Regions from separate parts of the Shewanella yunxiaonensis genome, predicted to be linked through region 1. Evidence: predicted binding sites of a transcription regulator. Region 1 holds the regulator's gene; each other region holds the start of a gene.

The links. Region 1 encodes sigma-54, which starts transcription at its own class of promoters, with help from an activator protein. Its sites were predicted from a motif close to GTTGGCACGNNNNTNGNNT; they were not measured.
Region 2: a site for sigma-54 is predicted at 4,448-4,466, ahead of glnA (glutamate--ammonia ligase). Genes of this name have one in related genera too.
Region 3: a site for sigma-54 is predicted at 2,678-2,696, ahead of fliE (flagellar hook-basal body complex protein FliE). Genes of this name have one in related genera too.
Region 4: a site for sigma-54 is predicted at 1,562-1,580, ahead of KDN34_RS04450 (4Fe-4S dicluster domain-containing protein). Genes of this name have one in related genera too.

The regions. Positions count from the first base shown of each region.
Region 1 is NZ_CP073587.1:503,802-509,379, reverse strand. It holds gene lptA (lipopolysaccharide transport periplasmic protein LptA) at 1-372, shown strand, start outside; gene lptB (LPS export ABC transporter ATP-binding protein) at 369-1,097, shown strand; gene KDN34_RS02345 (RNA polymerase factor sigma-54) at 1,190-2,656, shown strand; gene hpf (ribosome hibernation promoting factor) at 2,686-2,976, shown strand; gene ptsN (PTS IIA-like nitrogen regulatory protein PtsN) at 2,976-3,419, shown strand; gene rapZ (RNase adapter RapZ) at 3,416-4,270, shown strand; gene KDN34_RS02325 (HPr family phosphocarrier protein) at 4,257-4,532, shown strand; gene mgtE (magnesium transporter) at 4,605-5,578, shown strand, end outside.
Region 2 is NZ_CP073587.1:3,585,729-3,591,306, reverse strand. It holds gene KDN34_RS16410 (FUSC family protein) at 1-1,860, opposite strand, end outside; gene KDN34_RS16405 (SDR family oxidoreductase) at 1,953-2,204, opposite strand; gene KDN34_RS16400 (LysR substrate-binding domain-containing protein) at 2,214-2,405, shown strand; gene KDN34_RS16395 (type 2 periplasmic-binding domain-containing protein) at 2,512-2,793, shown strand; gene glnA (glutamate--ammonia ligase) at 2,946-4,355, opposite strand; gene typA (translational GTPase TypA) at 5,118-5,578, shown strand, end outside.
Region 3 is NZ_CP073587.1:1,114,644-1,120,221, reverse strand. It holds gene fliG (flagellar motor switch protein FliG) at 1-563, opposite strand, end outside; gene fliF (flagellar basal-body MS-ring/collar protein FliF) at 553-2,259, opposite strand; gene fliE (flagellar hook-basal body complex protein FliE) at 2,290-2,622, opposite strand; gene KDN34_RS05230 (sigma-54-dependent transcriptional regulator) at 2,778-4,115, opposite strand; gene KDN34_RS05225 (sensor histidine kinase) at 4,112-5,191, opposite strand; gene KDN34_RS05220 (sigma-54 dependent transcriptional regulator) at 5,278-5,578, opposite strand, start outside.
Region 4 is NZ_CP073587.1:934,284-939,861, reverse strand. It holds gene hyfB (hydrogenase 4 subunit B) at 1-697, opposite strand, end outside; gene KDN34_RS04450 (4Fe-4S dicluster domain-containing protein) at 694-1,326, opposite strand; gene flhA (formate hydrogenlyase transcriptional activator FlhA) at 2,150-4,246, shown strand; gene KDN34_RS04440 (CCE_0567 family metalloprotein) at 4,251-4,469, opposite strand; gene KDN34_RS04435 (YaiI/YqxD family protein) at 4,646-5,104, opposite strand; gene KDN34_RS04430 (cytochrome b) at 5,243-5,578, opposite strand, start outside.

The sequences.
Region 1 (5,578 bases):
ACCCAAGGTTCAATGAAGCTCACAGCCGCCGAAGTCAACGCATCCAGTTCCGATAAAGACGGCGAAAGAGTATTGATTGCAAAAGGTTCACCGGCCACCTTTCGTCAGAAATTAGAAGATGGCCGTATTGCGAACGCCAGCGCCAATGAAATTCACTACAACATTAATAAACGCGTACTGACGCTCATCGGTAAAGCAAAGGTGGAACAAGGTGGCAGCGTTTCCACTGCAGAAAAAATTGTCTATGACCTTAAAAACCAGCAGTTGCAAGCCTCCAGCAGCGGCCAGGGAGAAGATCGTGTGACCACGGTCATCCAGCCTGACAACTACCAGCAGCAACCCAAAAAGGATCCCCAGCAGGAGCAGCAATGAGTAATACCTTGATCGCCCATAACCTTGCGAAAAGCTACAAAAAAAGAATGGTCGTGAAAGATGTCAGTCTGTCGGTTGCAACAGGTCAGATTGTGGGATTATTGGGACCCAATGGTGCAGGGAAAACCACGACATTTTACATGGTAGTCGGCTTGATCCAGAGCGATAAGGGACGGATCTTTATCGATCAAGATGAGCTGACCATGGATCCCATGCACCTTCGCGCTCGCAAAGGTATTGGCTATCTGCCGCAAGAAGCCAGTATTTTCCGTAAGCTAACTGTTCGCGATAACATCATGGCAGTATTGCAGATCAGAAAAGATCTGGATCGCGATGGCCGTGAAGAACAACTGGAACAGTTACTCGAAGAGTTTCACATCACCCATATTCGCGACAGCATGGGGATGTCACTTTCGGGAGGTGAGCGCCGGCGTGTAGAGATTGCCAGAGCCTTGGCCGCAGACCCGAAATTCATTCTGTTGGATGAACCCTTTGCTGGCGTAGACCCCATCTCCGTTATTGATATTAAAAAAATTATTGAACAATTGCGGTCACGTGGACTGGGTGTGCTGATTACGGATCATAACGTGCGTGAAACACTTGATGTTTGTGAACATGCATACATTGTCAGCCACGGACAACTGATCGCCGAAGGCACCCCTGCCGAGATCCTCGACAACCAACAAGTCCGTGCTGTGTACTTGGGTGAACAATTCAAGCTATAGTAAACACCGGGAGCGCTTACAGCTTTAAAACGTTAAAGTCTGTAATTACTAGAATTTTTATAAAGTTATAAGATGTAGGGGTAAGCGGTAACATGAAAACGTCACTCCAGCTCAAACTGGGTCAACAGCTGACCATGACACCTCAACTGCAGCAGGCAATACGTTTGCTGCAGCTGTCGTCGCTGGAGTTACAACAGGAAATTCAAGAAGCCTTAGAAGCAAACCCGCTGCTGGAAGTGAATGAAGACAACCAAAGCACCGACAGCAATCATGATATCGATAACAATTTAGAGGCACCGGAGCCGAGCGAACATATCGAAGATAGTTCGACGGTAGAAACCTCGGATGCACTCACTAGCCAGGCACTCCCTGAAGAGCTGCCAATGGATACTACCTGGGATGAGGTTTTTACTGCCGCTCCGGCTATGTCCAGTGGTCCTATCCGTGATGACGATACCCCATTTCAGGGAGAAACTTCTGAAGGTTTGCATGAACACCTGGAATGGCAGAAGAACCTGACACCGTTCTCAGAAACTGATGCAGCAATCGCCACTGCAATTATCGAAGCGATTGATGATCAAGGATATCTGACGCAAACCACGGAGGATATTCTGGATGCTATGGGCAATCCGGAAATCGAGCTAGAAGAAGTAGAAGCGGTATTGAAACGCATCCAACACTTCGATCCTGTCGGTGTCGCTGCACGGGATCTGCGTGAATGTTTGCTGATCCAGCTGTCGCAATATAGTGATGACACCCCGCATCTCGAAAACGCCATTATGCTGCTGGAACAGCATCTTGACCTGATCGCTGCCAAAGATTATCGCACACTGATGCGCAAGACCCGTTTGAGAGAAGAAGATCTGCGTGACGCGATTAGTTTGATCCAATCGCTTAATCCACGTCCCGGACTATTAGTGCAGCCTCAGGATGACGAGTACGTGATCCCAGATGTCAGCGTGTGGAAGAAAAATGGTCGCTGGGTGGTAGAACTCAACCCAGACTGCATGCCCAAACTCAGTATTAATCAGCAATATGCCGCTATGGCCCGCAGTGCGCGGAGCCAATCCGACAGCCAGTTTATCCGCGGACACCTGCAAGAAGCCAAATGGTTTATCAAGAGTCTGGAAAGCCGCAATGAAACACTACTAAAGGTGGCTAACTGCATTGTACAGTTTCAGCAGGGATTCTTTGAATATGGCGAAGAAGCCATGAAACCGATGGTGCTCAATGATATTGCCGAAGCCGTTGATATGCACGAATCGACAATTTCCCGAGTGACAACGCAGAAATACATGCATACGCCACGCGGTATATTTGAGCTAAAATATTTCTTTTCCAGCCACGTCGGTACTGAAGACGGTGGCGAATGTTCATCGACGGCAATCCGCGCCTTTATCAAAAAACTGGTGGCCGCGGAGAACCAGAAAAAGCCGCTCAGCGACAGCAAAATGGCACAGTTGCTGGCTGAGCAGGGAATTAACGTGGCACGCCGAACCATCGCCAAATACCGCGAAGCCATGATGATCCCACCATCGAATCAGCGTAAGAGTTTGTAATTCCACAGTACCCCTATGGAGGACACCCTATGCAAATCAACCTGGCAGGCCATCATATTGAGATCACCGACTCGTTGCGCAGCTATGTGGAGAGTAAATTTGCAAAACTTGAACGCCATTTCGAACAGATCAATAATGTGCACGTCGTACTCAATGTTGAGAAAGCAATACAACGAGTCGAAGCCAAGCTACATCTGAATGGTGGAGAGGTGCACGGCACCGCAGAACACACCGATATGTACGCTGCCATCGACGCTCTAATTGATAAATTGGATCGTCAGGTCATTAAATACAAAGAAAAGCTGACAAAATACTCATGATGGAACTTAGTACCATCCTGCGGCCGGAGTGTACCGCATGTGCCACACCCGGCAGCAAGAAAAAGGTATTGGAGCTCATCAGCGAACTCGCAGCAGCCCAGTATCCAAACCTGTCGTCCCAAGCCATTTTCGAAAGTCTGCTGGTCAGAGAGAAAATGGGAAGTACCGGTATCGGGAATGGCATTGCCATTCCCCATGGTCGCTTGCCGGACATTAAAGATCCTATCGCCGTGCTGATTAAGTGCGACGAACCGATCCCCTTTGACGCTATCGATAATCAACCGGTAGACATCTTGTTTGCGTTGGTAGTGCCCGCCGATCAATGTCAGCAGCATCTCAGTACTTTGTCGGCGATGGCCGAGAAACTCAGTGATAAGCTGATACTCAAGCAACTGCGGAAAGCCACCACCAAAGAAGAACTGTATCAGGTGATCACCGGATGAAATTGGCCATTGTCTCAGGCCGCTCAGGCTCAGGAAAATCTGTAGCGTTACGAGTGCTGGAAGACTTGGGCTATTACTGCGTTGATAACCTGCCACTCCCCATGATTGGCAGTCTGTTAGACAATCTGCGCGGCAGTAACGAACTGGTCGCGATTAGCGTCGATGTGCGCAACATGCCTAACCAGGAAAAAGTCCTGGAAAGTCAGATACAAAATCTGCCACAAGGCACTGAAGTCATCAGTTTCTTTTTAAACGCATCCGATAAGGTGCTGCTTAAACGTTACAGTGAAACCCGACGTCTACATCCGTTATCCAAGAGCAAAATCTCCCTTAAAGATGCGATTGAGCAGGAAGGCAAACTACTCGCGCCGATGTCGCAGCTAATGGATCACTACATAGATACCTCTAACATGAATATCTATGAGCTGAGTGACACCGTACGCGAAATTTTGCTGGGGACAGTGACCAAGGAGCTGGTGATTAACTTTGAGTCGTTTGGCTTTAAGCACGGTCTCCCCGCAGAAGCTGATTTCATCTTTGATGCGCGCTTTCTACCTAATCCTCATTGGGAGCCGCAGTTAAGACCGTTAACTGGGCTTGACGAACCAGTACGTGAGTTTCTCAACCGTCAGCCACTGGTGAATAAATTCATCTGGCAGATCGAGAACCTGCTCGATACCTGGCTGCCGCACTTGGAGCGCAATAACCGTAGCTATCTGACCGTTGCTATCGGTTGCACTGGTGGCCAACATCGTTCAGTGTACGTTGCTGAACAACTGGCTAAACGCTTCAGCAACAGTAAACATAAAGTGCAGGCTCATCACCGGGATTTAGCGCATGCCAAGAATTGAGCGCGAAGTCACCATACAGAACAAGCTCGGGTTACATGCACGGGCCGCGACCAAATTGGCGGTACTGGCAAACGAGTTTGATGCCAACATCCTTTTAGTTCAGGGACAAAAACAAGCATCAGCGGCGAGCGTGCTGGGATTGCTCATGCTGGAAACGGGCATGGGGAAAACGATTCGTCTGATTGTTGATGGTCCCGATGCTGAACCGGCAATGGAGGCTATTTGTAACTTGATCAACTCTCGCTTTGACGAAGCCAGTTAGTAGTTCCTTTCTGATATTTCCCATTGTAAGCTAGCTTAATTTCCCGTTACTACAAATGCTTAAGGGAAAAGGATGCCAGCAGAAACCCAGGCCCAACAAACTGCGATTGATCATCTTGAACACCTGAACCAGGCACTAGACAGTGGCTTATTTGTTCATGTGCGCGAAATGTTGCACCACATGGCCCCAGCCGATATCGCCCACATTCTGGAATCATCCCCACCGAAGACCCGTCAAATCCTATGGCAATTAGTTGACCACGCTCATAGTGGCGAGATCCTTGAAGAGTTGGGCGAAGACATGAAGGATCAACTGATCAGCCTGATGAGTCCAACCCATCTGGCTAAAGTCACCGCCGGCATGGATACCGACGATCTGGCGTATGTCCTACGTAGCCTGCCCGATAGCTTGTATCGTCAGGTGTTACAATCGATGAGTGTCCAGGATCGCACTCGCGTTGAACAAGCACTTTCTTATCCGGATGATACCGCTGGAAGTCTGATGAATACCGATACGGTGACCATCAGACCAGACGTCAACATCGATGTGGTGTTGCGTTACCTGCGCCAGCGGGGGGAATTACCCAAAGCCACAGATACCCTCTATGTAGTGGATCACCAAGATTGCTTGTTAGGTGGCGTCACCTTGGCCCAGCTACTTACCTATTCATCGAGCACCGGAATTATCAGCATTATGAATCGGCAACTGGAATCCATTCCAGTCACCATGACGGATAGTGAAGTCGCCAAGCTCTTTGAACGTCATGATTGGCTGTCAGCTCCTGTTGTGGATGATAAAGGCAAATTATTAGGCCGCATCACCATTGATGATGTGGTGGATGTGATCCGTGAGGATGCCGAGCATTCGCTGATGGGGATGGCGGGGATGGATGACGCAGAGGATACCTTTGGCCCAGTGTTAAAAAGTGCCGGAAGACGTTCTCTATGGCTAAGCCTCAATCTGTTAACTGCATTACTCGCCGCTTCAGTATCTAATCTATTTGAAGGCACCTTGGAAAAATTTGCCACCGTCGCGATTTTGATGAC
Region 2 (5,578 bases), 730 kb from region 1:
CAGATGCACATCATCACTGGTCAGTAATGGTTGTTCAATCACACACCATTGCGGTTTGTAACGGCTGCGGAATAATGGCAACCATGATTGCAGTTGGTTACATGCCTGCTGCAGCTGCGGATGTTGCCCCTGTCTGGCGAGCACTACCAGCGTGCAGTGCAACGTCAGGCCCAGCCACAGGAAACTCTGCCAATCTTGCAGTTCTCTGGCGGAGTTATTGGGTTCAAGCTTCATATAACTGATCTCAAGACTCAATTGCCTTAATGCCGCATGTGCTTGCCAACGTAATGCCAGATCCGGTTTACCCTCGGCAATGCTTTGCAACCAGCGCTGTTCCAGTTCGATGAAGTGGCACACATAATTGTCAAGCCAGCGCTTGGTCCAGCTTGGAATGAACAGATACATCGCCAGCACTGCCAGAATCACACCGGTCAACGTATCCAGCGCCCGATAAAAGGCAATATAGGGTTCGGCTGGCAGCAGCAAGGTGATGGCAAAAATCATCATCACGGTTATCCAAAACACATGAATTTCGTAGCGAGCCTTGTAGTAGGTGGCAAAGGCAAGAAACAGCGTGATACAGGTGGCCGGTTCCAGCCAGGCACCAGTGCCGAAATACCAGACCATCGCCAGTGCTAATATCGACCCCAGGATTGTGCCATAGGCTCGCCCCCAGATCCGTAACTGCAATTGTCCCAGGGGCGCTGTCATCATTACGATAAATGCTGTCAGTGTCACCCAATACCCCTGTTGAAATGGCAATAACGCCACCACTAACTGGCAACACATTAAGGTGAACAGAATGCGTAAGCCATGGTGCCATTCACGCGAACCTTTTTGCAGTGCTTTGCGCCATTGGCTGCGGATACTGTCGGCATCTGATGGCCAGATAAGTTTAAGCAGGGCGCGCCAGTTTTCTGATAACGGATCATTGGCGAGTATCGCTGCGGTAATCTGCTGTTCAATAGCGGTGAGCGTCGGATGTTGGCCGTTGCCTTGTGGTAAATCAGGTAATGGCGCCCCCTGTTCCACTATTGCGTTGAAATTAATGGCAAAGTCTGTGATATAGCATTGCAGCGCATCGGCGTTGGCTTCAGAGCTTTCCTGTTGCCGAATTCGACCAATTTCTTCCATCGCTTCAATCAGTTGCATCCGTGAACGCAGACCTTTAGCAATCTTTAACACTGCACTGTTATCAGGCATTTCCTGTAACCAGTGCGCCAGCACGGCGATGGCTTCATCCAGTTGCTCACGTAACGCCAGACGTTTACCTACGTTGGCAGCATCGGAATAGCCCAAAATAGTGCACCAATTTACAAATTGTGTAGAGACTTTGGCGAGGAGTTGCTCTCCTTGGCGAATGGATAGCCAGGGGCCTGCGATTACTGCGCTGAGCATGGCACTCCAGCTGCCAAAAGCACTGGAAAGCAACACCATTACCCAAGGGGTGTCACTTTCCAGCAGATGCATGGCGCAAATCAACGAGAATCCGGCATTGTAGGTGAGTAGCTGAATGTATTTTCGTTGATTGGAGCTAAGTCCATACAACAGACCAATCAGCATTAACACGGCGATACCGAGCAGCGGTTCAATCAGGCTCAGTAATGCTAGCGCGCTGCTGATACAACATAATAATGCCGACAGACTCAGTAATATGGTGCGTTTGGGGTAAGCAAGGTTTCGTCCTTGCACGCCAACCAACCAAGCACAAATCAAGGCGTTAACGCCGCTGGCGGTATCGCCAACGGCAGAAAATAAAAGTAAGCCTGCCATCATTGGCAGGCCAATACGTAACCCTTCTGGCAAATCTGAACGATCAGGTAGCCAGTGCAGCGTAAGCTTTAATAACTTGGAAAACATCGGGATTGGCAATGGATAGTTAAACTAACGCTTATTTTAATCGATTCCCGCTATAGATTTCAGCGGCTAGCAGCAGATATTTCTGCGATTGCTCAAATAAACATACCGCCAAAGGCTTCAATACGTTGCGGCATGATCCATGCCGCACTGTCTGACGGCAATAATGCAGTGGCCGCATCGATACCTGCAGGTAATCCTGCGCGCCCCAACGCGGTTTGCAAAGCGACATAGCGATTCATTTCCGGGTTATCGCGCACCGCGCCAACACTAAAGTCCGTTTCAATCGCGCCGGGAGCCAACACCTTCACGCGGATTTTTCTCGGTCCCAGTCTCTGTTCGCTCAATACCGCGAATTGGAGGAGCTGCTTTGGCGACGAGAAAGCGAATTAAGTGGTCGCATTCGTGTCGACATGTCGCAAGGTTTTGCCAGACAGCTGCTATTCCCGGCATTACAGCACTTTATGGAACAGCATCCTCAGCTGACGCTGGAAATCGGCAGTACTGACCGCAAAGTGGATATTGTCGTGAAGGCTTGGATGCGGTGATGCGGGTCGGCAAATTGGAGCAGGATGGCATAGTGGCTAAAAAACTTGGCTATTTGCAACGCTATGGCACACCCCTACGCTGAAGGCGTTAGCACGGCACCTGTTGGTGCAGTATGTCACGCTGTTTGGTAATCCGGGAGGCCTTGAATATCTGGAAGGTGAAACGTTAAAGATATTGCCGATGCCGACACGGCTCTTTGTCAATAACCGTGATGCTGATGTCGCTGCTTGTCGAGGCCACTTAGAAATCATTCAGTCGCCGTTACTCGGTCTCAATCACGGGGGAATTGACGCAGATATTACCGGATATAACGGTGCCGAGTATGCCCATATATCTGTTATACCCATATCGTCGTCATCTGGCGCAACGGTTAAGGTTGCTCAGTGACTGGCTGATACAACTGCTCTCAGAACGGGAAGGGATAGTGTTGAACGGATAACCGTTAGATGGCATCTAAAATAAGTGCCCCGGGATAGACCCGGGGCTTTATTTTTATACTCCGATGGCTTGACTCATCGGGTTGATTGCAAAGCAATAGCTTACAGGCTGTAGTACAGTTCGAACTCAAGTGGGTGAACTGTGCGGTTGATTTTCTCAGCTTCTGCAGTTTTCAGTGCGATGTATGAATCGATGAAGTCATTAGAGAATACGCCGCCTTTAGTCAAGAACTCACGGTCAGCATCCAGTGCTGCCAGCGCAATATCCAGAGACTCAGCAACTTGTGGGATTGCTGCAGCTTCTTCAGCTGGCAGATCATACAAGTCTTTGTCCATGGCATCGCCAGGGTGGATCTTGTTCTGGATACCGTCCAGACCAGCCATCATCAATGCAGAGAACGCCAGATATGGGTTAGCCATTGGATCTGGGAAGCGAGTCTCAATACGACGAGCTTTTGGTGATGGAACTACCGGAATACGGATTGAAGCACTACGGTTACGTGCTGAGTAAGCCAGCATTACTGGAGCTTCGAAGTGAGGAACCAGACGTTTGTAAGAGTTGGTGCTTGGGTTGGTGAAGGCGTTCAGCGCGCGAGCGTGCTTAATGATACCACCGATGTAGTACAAACAGGTTTCAGACAGACCCGCATACTTGTCACCCGCAAACAGGTTCACACCGTCTTTAGACAGTGACTGGTGAACGTGCATACCTGAACCGTTATCGCCCATGATAGGTTTAGGCATAAAGGTCGCAGTTTTGCCGTAAGCATGCGCCATGTTGTGCACAACATACTTCAGGGTCAGAATTTCGTCTGCTTTAGCCGTCAGAGTGTTAAATCGGGTAGCAATCTCGTTCTGGCCAGCAGTGGCCACTTCGTGGTGGTGAGCTTCAACCACTTGACCCATCTCTTCCAATACCAGACAGGTCGCACTGCGCCAATCCTGTGATGAATCCACTGGTGGCACTGGGAAGTAACCGCCTTTAACGGTAGGACGGTGGCCTGTGTTGCCATCTTCGTATTCGTTAGCAGAACTCCAAGCAGCTTCTTTTGCACCAACTTTGTAGAAGTTGCCTGACATGTCAGAGCCGAAGCGTACATCGTCAAATACAAAGAATTCTGGTTCTGGGCCAATCAGCACTGTGTCAGCAATACCAGTAGACTTCAGATACTCTTCTGCTTTCTTAGCGATAGAACGTGGGTCACGCTCATAGCCTTGCATAGTGGCTGGTTCGAGGATGTCACAACGGATGATTGCGGTGGTTTCTTCGAAGAAAGGATCCAGCACGAAAGTGTTTACGTCTGGCATCAGCACCATGTCTGATTCGTTGATGCCTTTCCAACCTGCAATTGAAGAGCCGTCAAACATTTTACCGTCTTCAAAAAAGTCGGCATCTACCTGGTGTGCAGGCACAGATACGTGTTGTTCTTTACCTTTGGTATCGCAAAAACGCAGATCAACAAATTTTACTTCCAACTCTTGGAGTTGTTTCAGTACCGATTCAACTGACATTCTAAAGCCTCCGGATAGGGTATAGATTCGGCCCTTTGTTTACTTGGTGTAAGTTTAACGACTGGCGTATCTTCAATTTTAAGGCTTTTGAGCAGCCAAAATCGTGCCAGCTTTTTAACACGCTGAAATCAAAGGGCATGTTCGAATATTGGGCGAATAATACAGTCGGTAACGCACAATAGTGGTGCGGAAACGCTATTTTTTGGTGCAATCCATGCTCTAAAATGCTGTTTTAGAGATGTTGAATTTTACGTAAAGCTGGCCACTTATACTGTTATTTCCCTCGGCTAGATTAGAGCGCAATGACCGGTAAATCAACCGTTATCGCACTGTTGTAAAAATCTTAAAATTTCACGGTCGCGCTGTCTAAATCAATGTTTTTATGGATGGTGCCAGCTGACTCTGTGGCTGTATTCGACGACTCAAAAGTGTGATTTCGTTGAGATAAAATAGTGTGTCATGGCTGGCAGAAATCACACGATTAAACATCGTTCAAAATCTGTCCATAAAACCTGTGATCAAGTTAACATTGCCCCAAGTTGGTGATGTGAGTGCTCCGTAAAAAGCGTCGAATCGTTTTACCTCAGTTGACCCACGGCATTGTCTGACTGCGACAACGTGAGGCAATTGTATAAATTAATATCAATGACACCTTGCTCAGTGTATAATCGCCGCCTTTTCGCAAGAATTAACGCGTCCGGCGGTGACAAATTCTGCCGCTGGCATGCAGTCCCCGATGCAAACATAGGCTTCACAAGTAAAATGTCGAGTTCACTCAATAAATTAAGAAACATCGCGATTATCGCGCATGTTGACCATGGCAAGACCACTCTGGTGGACAAGCTGCTGTCTCAATCAGGTACATTAGCCTCCCGCGGTGAAGCGGTTGAGCGTGTGATGGACTCAAACGATCTGGAAAAGGAACGTGGTATCACCATTTTGGCGAAGAATACCGCGATTCGCTGGCAGGACTATCGTATCAACATCGTTGATACCCCCGGGCACGCTGACTTCGGTGGTGAAGTAGAACGCGTGTTGTCGATGGTAGACTCAGTATTGCTGCTGGTCGACGCCGTAGATGGCCCGATGCCTCAGACTCGCTTTGTGACAAAGAAGGCATTTGCACAGGGATTGAAACCCATTGTGGTTATCAACAAAATCGACCGCCCAGGGGCGCGCCCTGATTGGGTTATTGACCAGGTGTTCGACTTGTTTGTGAACTT
Region 3 (5,578 bases), 610 kb from region 1:
AGTTCCTGCAACGCCGCCGGTTGAACTTCTTCGAGGTTAGCAATGCGCATCATCAGATCGAGGCGCGTATTTTCCGGGAACTGCGCAAAGATCTGCGCCGCCTGATCCGGTTCCAGATAGGACAGCACAATAGTTTGAATTTGCGGATGTTCATTCTGAATGATGCTGGCAACCTGACGTGCATCCATCCATTTCAGCGAATCCAGACCTTTAGCACCACTGCCCATCACAATCTGTTCAATCAGATTGCCGGCTTTATCTTCACCCAAGGCCGCGGTTAACGCTTTACGGATAAACTCCTGGCTATTGAAGCCGATAGAAGAATACTTCTGAATGTCGTCCAGGAATAACTTGTGCACTGCTGTCACGCGTTCCTGACCAAACTCCTGCATATTGGCCATCGCCATCCCCACTTTCTGTACCTGTTTGGGTTCCAGATGTTTAAGGATCGATGCCGCATCTGCTTCACTCAGGCTCAACAGCAATATCGCAGTTTTATCGACGCCACTGAGAGACTTCACATCAAAATTGCTAGGCACTCTGGCCTCTTCGTTATTTGCCATCGTCTTGTAACCAGTTTTTCACGACTTGAGTGGAGAGTTCAGGTTCATTTGCCACCAGCGCCCGGATGGCCTTAATCATATCATCATCTTTGTGCAGATCCGGGATTAAGATGGAACCATCTTCGGCGTAACTGTATTCAGCATCCGGCTTATGCAGCATTCCCAAAGTATCAGCTGCATACTGATCTTCAATGTCCGCTAGCTCATGGCCTATTTGAGGCTCATCCGGCATTTTTGAATCGTCAGCGAAAAGGAGTTTTTTCACCACGGGTTTCACCACGAATAACACCAGCATCAATATGGCTAACCCGCCTAACACCATTTTCATGGCGCGCCAAAACCACTCCTGTTCCCACAATGGCACTGGCGGTAACGGCTCCACTAACTGATCCATGAACGGAACCGTCACCACCTCAATAACATCACCGCGTTCACTGTTATAACCGATGGCGCCTTCCAGCAAACGCCGGATATTCGCCATTTCAGCTTCAGTACGCGGCACCCGAGTGGTGTTGCCGTTCGCATCGGCGGAACCGGATTTGAAGTCTATCGCCACCGAGACACTCACACGGCGGACATTCCCCACCTGCTGCTTGGTGTGGCTGATTGTGGTGTCGAGCTCATAGTTACGGGTCGCCTCGTTGTGACTGCTGCTGGATGTTGGCTTTTCAGTGCTGTCACCGGTGGCTTTTTGGGGAATATTTGAGGCCGCTGGCGGTTGATTGCTGAGCGCCCCAGGAACGCCGCCGTTAACGCCATTAACCGATTTGTTATCGACGGTCATTTCACTGCGCAGTGCCGGCAAATCCGGGTTGAAATGTTTGGCGGTCTGCTCAACCGCCGTAAAGTCCATATTCACATCGACCTGTGAGGTAAAGTTCTCCGGGCCGAGGATTGGGATCAAAATGGAATCGATTTTATTGCGATATTCCTGTTCTTTCTGCTGGATCAGGTCCAGCTCACGACGAGCGCGGGCGGATACCGCATCCTGACTGCCAGAATTCAATAGCCGACCACTGGCGTCAGTCACGGTGACTTTACTTGGGTCCATGCCATGAACCGCAGAGGCCACGATATCCACAATGGAATCAACTTCTTCCTGGCCCAAGCCACCTTTACGGGTGGTTACCACCACCGTGGCACTGGGTTCGGCACGGGTACGCGCAAATACGTTTTCCTTCGGCAGCGCCAGGATCACTTTGGCGCGACTGACACTGTTCAGCTCTTCAATGGCATGAGCCAGATTCATTTCCTGGCTGTGTTGCAGACGCGCCTGCTCCATCCGCTGACTAACACCAAAACCTGAGTCTTGGTTCAGAAAATCTTTGTCTTCATTGCTGGTAGAAACCCCGGAGCGACTGAGCAGCAATTTGACCTGTTGGTATTGATCTTCCGGGACTTTAATAACGTCGACATCAATCTTGTAAGGAATACGGTTTTTATCGAGGACATCCAGCACCTGAACCTGCTGATCGGTATCCATTTTGCCCAATGGTCGATACTCAGGCTCCTGGGCCCAGATCATGATAAATACCGCCAGCGCCAGGCAAATCGCCAGCGCCAGGATCATCGTGACCTGACGCAGCATATCGACACTGCCCAGCATCCCCATCACACCGGATTTATTTTCCTGCTGTGCACCGCTGCTGGTAGTAGGAAGAGAGGCGCTGTTTTCCGCTACTAATTCTGTACTCACGTTGGATTCCTGCTTTCGTGGCTAGCCGGTTTAAACCGGCATACTCATGATTTCTTTGTAAGCTTCCACCAGCTTATTGCGCACCTGCACGGTTGCTTCAAAAGCCACGCTGGCTTTCTCTCTGGCAATGACGGTATCTGACAGACTGACGCTGGTATCGCCCATGTCCAGACGAGTAGCCAGGTTAGACGAGGTATTTTGCAGTTCACTGACATGGCCAACGGCCTGACTCAACAAGTCCGCAAAATCTGCTCCGCTGGTGTTACCCACCTGCCGCAGCGATGAAGGGGCAATGGAATTAGGTGATATTTCACCTTTAATTGACTGCATTTCCTGCAGTAGAGGGTTGCCACCGATCTGCATGCTTTGGTCTCCCGTCGTCAGCCATTTGACGGCTTAGCTATTGATAACGGAGGTAATGCAAAAAGGTTGCCAATGGTTACACCTATGCAACATCGACGCGTTGACTGCATAAGAAAGCGGCAGCGCGATGGCTGCCGGTATCATTGATGCTGAGGTTAGGCGGGAAGCTCGATGCCCATCTCTCGCATGCGCGCCATTTTATAGCGTAAGGTTCTGGCACTGATCCCGAGTTTTTCGGCGACCAGTTTACGACTGCCATTACACTGGTTAAGGGTTTCCAGGATGATCATATGTTCCTGCGCCTTGAGTTCGTCCCCCAACCCCTCCGGCCCATCATATGCCTGAGGTTCTGACGTCAGATTTACGTCTTGCAGATCAATAATAATATCCGCCGCTTCAATGACGTTATTGCGCTGCAAAATCATTGCTCGCTGAATAACATTATCCAGTTCGCGCACGTTACCCGGCCAGCGATGGCTCAACAATCGACGAATGGCGGTATCTGAAAAAGTCGGTACTGGATGAATACCGCCGCTGCGCGCATGACGCGACAACAGATGTTTTGCTAATGGCGCAATGTCGCCCGGACGTTGATTCAGCGCAGGCCAGGATAATGGGAATACGTTGATGCGATAATAGAGATCCTCGCGAAAATCCCCCTTGGCCGCCATTTCCTTCAAATCACGGTTGGAGGTTGCCAGAACCCTGACATCCAGCTTGATGGTTTTACGGCCGCCGAGTCGCTCAACTTCTCGCTCTTGCAATACGCGCAGAAGTTTTGCCTGCAAGCCAAGGTCCATCTCCGAGATTTCATCCAATAACAAAGTCCCGGACTGTGCCTGCTCAAACTTGCCGGGACAGGCCTGATAAGCCCCGGTAAAGGCCCCTTTTTCATAACCAAACAGGGTCGCTTCCAGCATATTCTCCGGAATGGCCGCACAGTTAATCGCAACAAATGGCGCTTCACTTCTGGGACTTTTCTGATGAATATAACGCGCCAGTACTTCTTTACCGGAACCACTCGGGCCGAGGATCATGACCGAGGCTTCAGACGCTGCCACGCGAGCTGCGAGCTCCAGCAGTGCGACGCTCTTATCATCGGCCACCACCGGTTCACCGGCATCTGCTTTGGGTCGCAAATAACGACTGACCTGATTCAGCAGCACTTCTGGGGCAAACGGCTTTGCCAGATAATCGACCGCGCCTAATTTAATTGCACTTACCGCACTATCAATGGTGGCATAAGCAGTCATCAGCAACACCGGTATCTGCGAGTAATGCTGCTGCAGATAATCTAACAAGCCCATACCGCCAATTCCCGGCATCTGTATGTCACTGATCACCATATCAAACTGGCATTTTTTTAACGCCATGATGGCTTCTTCGGCGTTGGCAACATCCACACACTGGTAGCTTGCCATCAGCAATGTATCCAATAAGGCTTCGCGCAGGGATGCATCGTCTTCGACTAACAGGATCCTGATATCATTCATACCGTGCGGTCTCCATTGGCATTGTCGTTGCTGTCGACCATGGGTAACGAGAGGGTAAAACTGCAGCCTTTTTGTGGCTCACAACTGAGCGAGAGCTGGCCGCCATGGCTTTTTATGACCGATTGCACCACCGCCAATCCGAGTCCGGTACCATGGGTTTTCGTGGTATAAAACGGTTCCAGCACTTTGCGCTGTAATTTCTTTTCGAGACCATGGCCATTATCGATGACGGTCAGGCTGACATATTGAGCATCACGCGTCAGGCGTAACACAATGTGATTGGCCTCGGCTTCAATGCTGTTCATCACCAGATTATTAATGGCGGAACTGAGGCCATAAAGATTGGCGAGGACTTCACCGTCGTGCTGTAAATCAGCCTCGAGAACCACCCGATTTTTCTCACAAATGGCTTCACAATTAGCCATCACCCGATTCACCACTTCCGACATCGCCACGCGTTCACCAACCTGCTCCTGTTTACCGCGCGCGATCAGCAACATATCGTTGACTTGTCGTTCCAGCTCTCCAAGGCGGTCGAGCAGTTTTTCCTGAAAGCGATGACGAGCAGGCTCATCCAGACGAGGATTGCCAAGATTCGCCGCGTATAGCAACGCCGAGGATAATGGCGTGCGGATCTGATGCGCCAAATTGGCAACCATTTTCCCTAGCGCCGATAACCGCTGTAAGTGCGATAAATTTTGCTGCAGTAAACGGGTTTCGGTTAAGTCAGTGATCATAATCAGCTGACCAGGTTCCGGTGTGAGGGGGGTAATTGCGAGTTTTACGCGACGGCCATTGCGCAGAGAGACTTCATGACCATCATCCTTGCGCGGCGCAAATGAACGGTTAATGATGCTGAGCCAACGCTCGCCCACCAGCGGAATATCCAGCAGTGACGCCGCCACAGGATTAGCATCAGTGACAATGCCGTCGCCATTGAGGATAACCACCCCAGAAGGCATCGCCTGCAGAATATGTTCCATTCGATTGGACATATTGGCGGCTGCCTTGACCTGAATCCATTCATGCCCACGATGGGAAATGGTTTCCAGTTGTGCAAGCGAATTGGCTGCCATATCAACCCCGTCAAAAAAATGCTATTAACGAGGTAAAAGCAGAATCTATGCCAAAAAATAATCTTTATGAATCAAGTAAATGCTGATTATTCTTTGGTCATGCCATACTTACGCATCTTTTCTACCAGCGTAGTACGACGGATCCCGAGCATTTCCGCGGCGCGGGCAACCACATTGTCTTGTTGATCCAAGGCTTGGCGGATCATATCAATCTCCAGCTCAGCCAACAGGTCTTTCAGATTCACCCCTTCCGGAGGTAATTCACTGGGGAAGCGGGTTTCTGGAATTTCTACCGGTTCTTCATCATTGAAGATTGACGCCAGCGCATCACGCTCCTGCATCTCTTCATTGACATCAACGGAGTACTCCGGCACATCAATATGGCGA
Region 4 (5,578 bases), 430 kb from region 1:
ACCAGCCGTGCAGCGGTAGCATCCCAGCCTTGGCACCAAAGCCAAAGAACGCCAGCAAGAACACCGCCGAGGCTTCACCGACCGGCAAATGCGCGTCACGGAAAGCGGAGAAATCCAGACTACCGGCATGACGGTACAGCAGGAAGAAGCCAAGCATGATCAGCACAGAACCGGCATGGGCGATAAAGAAGTACAACAACCCTGCCCCTACCGCTTCATCATCCTGCTCGGAGATCACCAGGAAGTAAGAACTGAGCGACATCGCTTCAAACAACACGATGAAATAGAAGGCGTTGTCCACCGCGACTAGCGCGACCATGGACGCGATAAACAGATTCATAAAGAATCCCATCGCCCAGGCACCTTTACCGCGGTATTCCTGCAGATAAGAGAATGAATAGAGAGAAGTCACCACCACCAGGAGGGAGATCACCAGCACCATAAATGCTGCCAGCATATCCAGTCGCAGTGTCAAATGAGCAAAAGCAGCAAATGGACCGGCGTAATCAGCGGTAATAACGCCACCATCAAGCAACACCGGCAGCGCCGCAATCACGCCACAGACGCCGCCTACCAATGACAGCCCACCACTGACTCGAATCGCCAAGGCTTCGTTACGACGAAGCAATAGTGACAACAGTGCGCCAATCATATACAGCGCTAACGACAGACCCAACCAACATAAAGGCGCCATCATAATTTATGTTCCCCTTCAGTTGCGGCCACAATAGCGCCATTGGCAGCTTGCTCATGCCAGTCACCGGGATTAGGCATCGCCGCTAACTGCCGTTTACGCGCCGAGGCTTTATCGAGCGCCTCACTGCTCACCATCACAATTGCGCCGGTCAGACAGGTCTCAATACAAGCGGGACCTTCAGGACGGAAACTGCACAGATCGCATTTCACCGCCACAGCACGGACCCCGGTACGCCAATCCAGTAACGGACTGACCGCACAAGGTGAACGCGGTGCTGCAGCAGCCAACGGGGTACAGACGTCATCCGGAATATCCAGTGGCTTGGAACCACTGAGGGTAATGGCACCGAACGGACAGGCAATGGCACACAATTTACAGCCAATACATAAGCTTTCATTGAGTACTATGGCTTCATCCTCACGGCGGATAGCGTTAACGGGACACACAGCGGCGCAGGGGGCATCCTCGCACTGATGGCACATTTGCGGCGCCGATTCCTCGGTACTCCGCATCACCACCAGTCTTGGCTCGGTCTGCAACCCTTGTTGCCGGTGTGCCTCTGAACACGCCGCCATGCAGGTATTGCAGCCGATGCATAGTTGCGGATCGGCAATGACAAAACGGTTCATATACTCTCTCTAAGCACGTGATCCCACCTTGAGCCCATTTCGTCACTTTTGACGACGGCACTGCCACTGGCAGATCTGTCGACACCTGTAACCATGAGCCAAAAACCGGGACAACTTCCCATGAAACGGGGCGTTACACTGTGTCTGGCGTATTTGGCAAGCCATCTGCCTGTAACCCCAGCACCTAACACTCCGGTTAAGCGATCACCCAAGACGGCTGATCAATGTCCCTAGAAAGCATTTTCTGCGCCAATTTCTAAAAATATTTTTAAATCGTTTAAATTCAATAAATTAAAAATATTTTTACTTAAAATAATGGATATAAACCGTATCGACACCCGCGTAATTCGACAGTAATGCCATATCGCCGTAACCCGGCATTAACACTGCTTGTCTGGCTGGCACTGTTCTTGCTCGCAATTAACAACACGAGTAGTGAGTCATCGGATGATGGATAGCCAAAGATGCGTAAAGTTTGGGGGCGTTAAAAAGACGGCAAATAACCGTTAACACTGTCGGCACGTGGCGTACCACACCACAGTATCGGTTTCGACAACAACGCAAATTGGGGATTATGCCAGTAACAACAATTTAGCTAACTTACTGCTTTAAAAATAAAAATAGCGAGTGCGCGGGACAGACATGGCAATTGCGTTAACCACCGCCAAGGAGTTGGGGGCTTGTCGCATTTTGTCAGATGATAATGTGTTTTAATAAATGGTCTGTCTTAGCAATCTGCATGGATGAGCTGCTTATCGGGTACTGCTTGCGAGCTAACCACCGCTGACACAGTGCCTATATGTCGTGATAGAAATGGGGAAACATGGCACAGCGATTTCAATACCTAAATGAACAGAAAAGCTGTCTGAGGCTGACGCACCAACTGCTGGATCAAGCCAGTGTGGAAACTATGCTACAGAGCTTAAATCAGCATTTTTCCGATATTGCGGCGGCATATCACTGTTCGGTGCTAGTCGACGGGCCAATGGCGGCCCCCTGCCTCTATATCCCGACTGCAGATGGCAGCATTCGTTGTTTTGAAGAAGCATCCCTGCTGCAAAATGGCCCGCTTCGTGTCGTCCAAACTTCCCGTACGGTCTTACATCTGGATTGCGAAGAATATCGCCAGCGCTATCCACGTTTAACCGTCAGTATCCGCCCCGAACCTTTTGGGGACTACCTGGCAATTCCTATTCTTAACCACCGCCGATTAATGGGACTGCTGGAGATCACCCGTAGCGATACCGGCCGCTTTGACGACGACGAGATTGCGCAGCTTGAACTGGTCGCCGAAGCGGTCGGTGTCGCCCTCGAACATCTGCAATCACGACTCGCGTTAAGTTTTGAACAAGGTCAACTGTGTGAGGAACGGGATGATTTTCATGTGTTGGTGAACGTGACCAACGCGGTGATCACGGAGCGGAGCGTTGAATCACTGGTCGATAAAATTGCCCGGGAAATTCACTGCTATTTTGGTATCAGTGCCATCAGTGTCTGTCTGCCAGAAACCGACCCTCATAACCTGATGCTGTATAACGCCTTTTTCGTGCAACCCGGCAAACCGCAAGAAACCCAGATGCGCATCAGTGCCGCGACGAGTATCTGTCAACAGGTGCTGGAAAGTGGGGAAATTCTGATCCGGCAACTGACACCAGACGATCCGCTGGCCTCTAACGAACACCAACTGTTCAATTTATGGCCCGCCACCAGTCATCAACTCTGCCTGATCCCGATTAAATTTGCCGGACAGGTGTTAGGGGTGCTCAAACTGGCGCAGGCCGATGAAAACTGCTTTAAAGGCTCGCGCTTGCAGCTGCTGGCACAAGTGGCTGAACGCACAGCAATTGCCGTAGATAACGCCCGGGCGTATCAAGAGATCAATCGTCTGAAAGATAATCTGGTCCAGGAAAACCATTATCTCAGTGAACAAGTCGAAAGCCTAAGCCACCAGCAATTTGATGAAATCATTGGCCGCAGTAACGCCATTACGCAAGTGCTTAAACAGGTGGAACTGGTGGCTAAAACTGACTGTAGCGTACTGTTGCTGGGGGAAACGGGTACCGGCAAAGAAGTGTTTGCCCGTGCCATTCATCGCCTCAGCCCCCGCAGCGGCAAACGCATGATCAAGATGAACTGCGCCGCCATGCCGGCCGGACTTCTAGAAAGTGACCTGTTTGGTCATGAAAAAGGTGCCTTTACCGGTGCCAGTAAAGAACGCCTCGGCCGTTTTGAGATGGCGCATCAGAGCAGCCTGTTTCTGGATGAAGTCGGCGATATGCCGCTGGAATTACAGCCAAAATTGTTGCGTGTTCTGCAGGAGCAAGAATTTGAGCGCGTGGGGGGTAACCGTCTGATCAATGTCGATGTACGGTTGATTGCAGCCACCAACCGCGACTTAAAACAGATGGTCGCTGACAAAGAGTTCCGCTCTGATCTGTTCTATCGCCTGAATGTATTTCCTATTCGACTGCCACCGCTGAGTGAACGTCGCGATGACATTCCGCACTTGGCAAAATACTTTGTCTTTCGCGCCAGTAAACACATGGGGCGAAATATCGACAGTATTCCATCGCGGGTACTGCGACAGTTGCAGGAGATGGAGTGGCCGGGAAATATCCGCGAATTACAGAATGTGATTGAGCGAGCAGTCTTATTGTCCAGCGGTAACATATTGCAGCTTCCACCAGAACTGGGAAGTTACCAACAGCCAGAAGAACCACCGTTAATCCGCCCGCAACCGGCACCGCACCGGAGTGCGGAGGAAGATGATGAATACCAGCGGATCATTACTGTGCTGCAAGAAACCAATGGCATCGTCGCTGGCCCTCGTGGGGCAGCCCACAAACTGGGTCTAAAACGCACCACCCTGCTGTCACGCATGAAGCGCTTGGGTATCGATAAAGAATCGGTGTTGGTCTAACCGTTCAGACCTGGGAATTTTCCAGTGCTGCCAACTCTGCGTTCAAAATTGCCCAGTTCTGGCACGCTTGGTAACAGGCATGGGCGATCAGCGGAATATCTTCATAGGATTTAGGTAAGCACTGTTCCACCGGATCATGCAACTCTGCGGCGCGCTCGGAGGCCATCCGTTTTGCTCGTTTGACTTCTTTACGTAACGCTTCCAATTCCGCTGCAGTCATCATTTTCGCCGAGATGTGCGCAATGTAATGTGCGAAAAAGACAAAACACACGCTATTCCGTCAAGAACCATGCCTGATAAAATTTTTATTAAATTCATATAAATAGAGATTTAACTTACCGATACAGCAATAAATCCTGTCCGAACTGGCCGAAACCGCACAAAACTCAAACCACCAATTTAACCTTGGGATTTCTGATATTGGGCCAGGATTTTGTCCAGCGCATTAGCAAATGCTTGTCGATCTGCCTGACTAAGTGCCGCGGGGCCACCAGAGTCAATGCCACTGGCACGTAACGTATCCATAAAATCGCGCATTGTCAGCCGTGCCCGGATGTTATCGGGGGTAAAAGCATCTCCGCGAGGACTCAGAGCCCTGCCACCTTTTTGCAACACATCAGCCGCCAACGGAATATCCGAAGTAATCACCAGATCACCTGCAGCCACCCGCGCCACAATTTCATTATCCGCCACATCAAATCCCTTCATGACCTGTAATGTGCTGATAAACGAGGATTTAGGGACTCGCAGCGGCTGATTTGCCACCAGTGTCAGCGTAACCTGACAACGCTCGGCCGCGCGATACAGCACCTCTTTTATTACTGCCGGACAGGCGTCAGCATCAACCCAGATTTTCATATTGTTCCATAAATTATGATTGCAGCGCTGACTTTACCCTATTCTGCCCAGCGAAATCATCAGCACTACAGAATTTTGGTATGGGACTATAAATAACAAAGCCGCCTAACAGGCGGCCTTGATAGCAGTTGCGATGAATTATTTCTTATGCCCTGGCAGCATCGCCTGCAAGGTATCATCTTTATCGACAAAGTAGTGTTTCAGCGCAAAACCTACGTGACCCACAATTACGGCCAACAGGGTGTATGCCAATACGCTGTGTATGGTCGAAATGTACGGCACCAGATCCGGAGATTTTGGTAGCAATGGTGGGATAGTGAACAAGCCAGCGACCGGAATCGGATATCCTGCTGCTGAACTGTATGCCCAGCCAGCCACAGGGACTAACACCATCAACAGGTACAATAAATGATGACCAGCATGAGCGGCTTTGATCATCAGCTGACTCATGCCAGTTAATGCTGGCGGCCGATG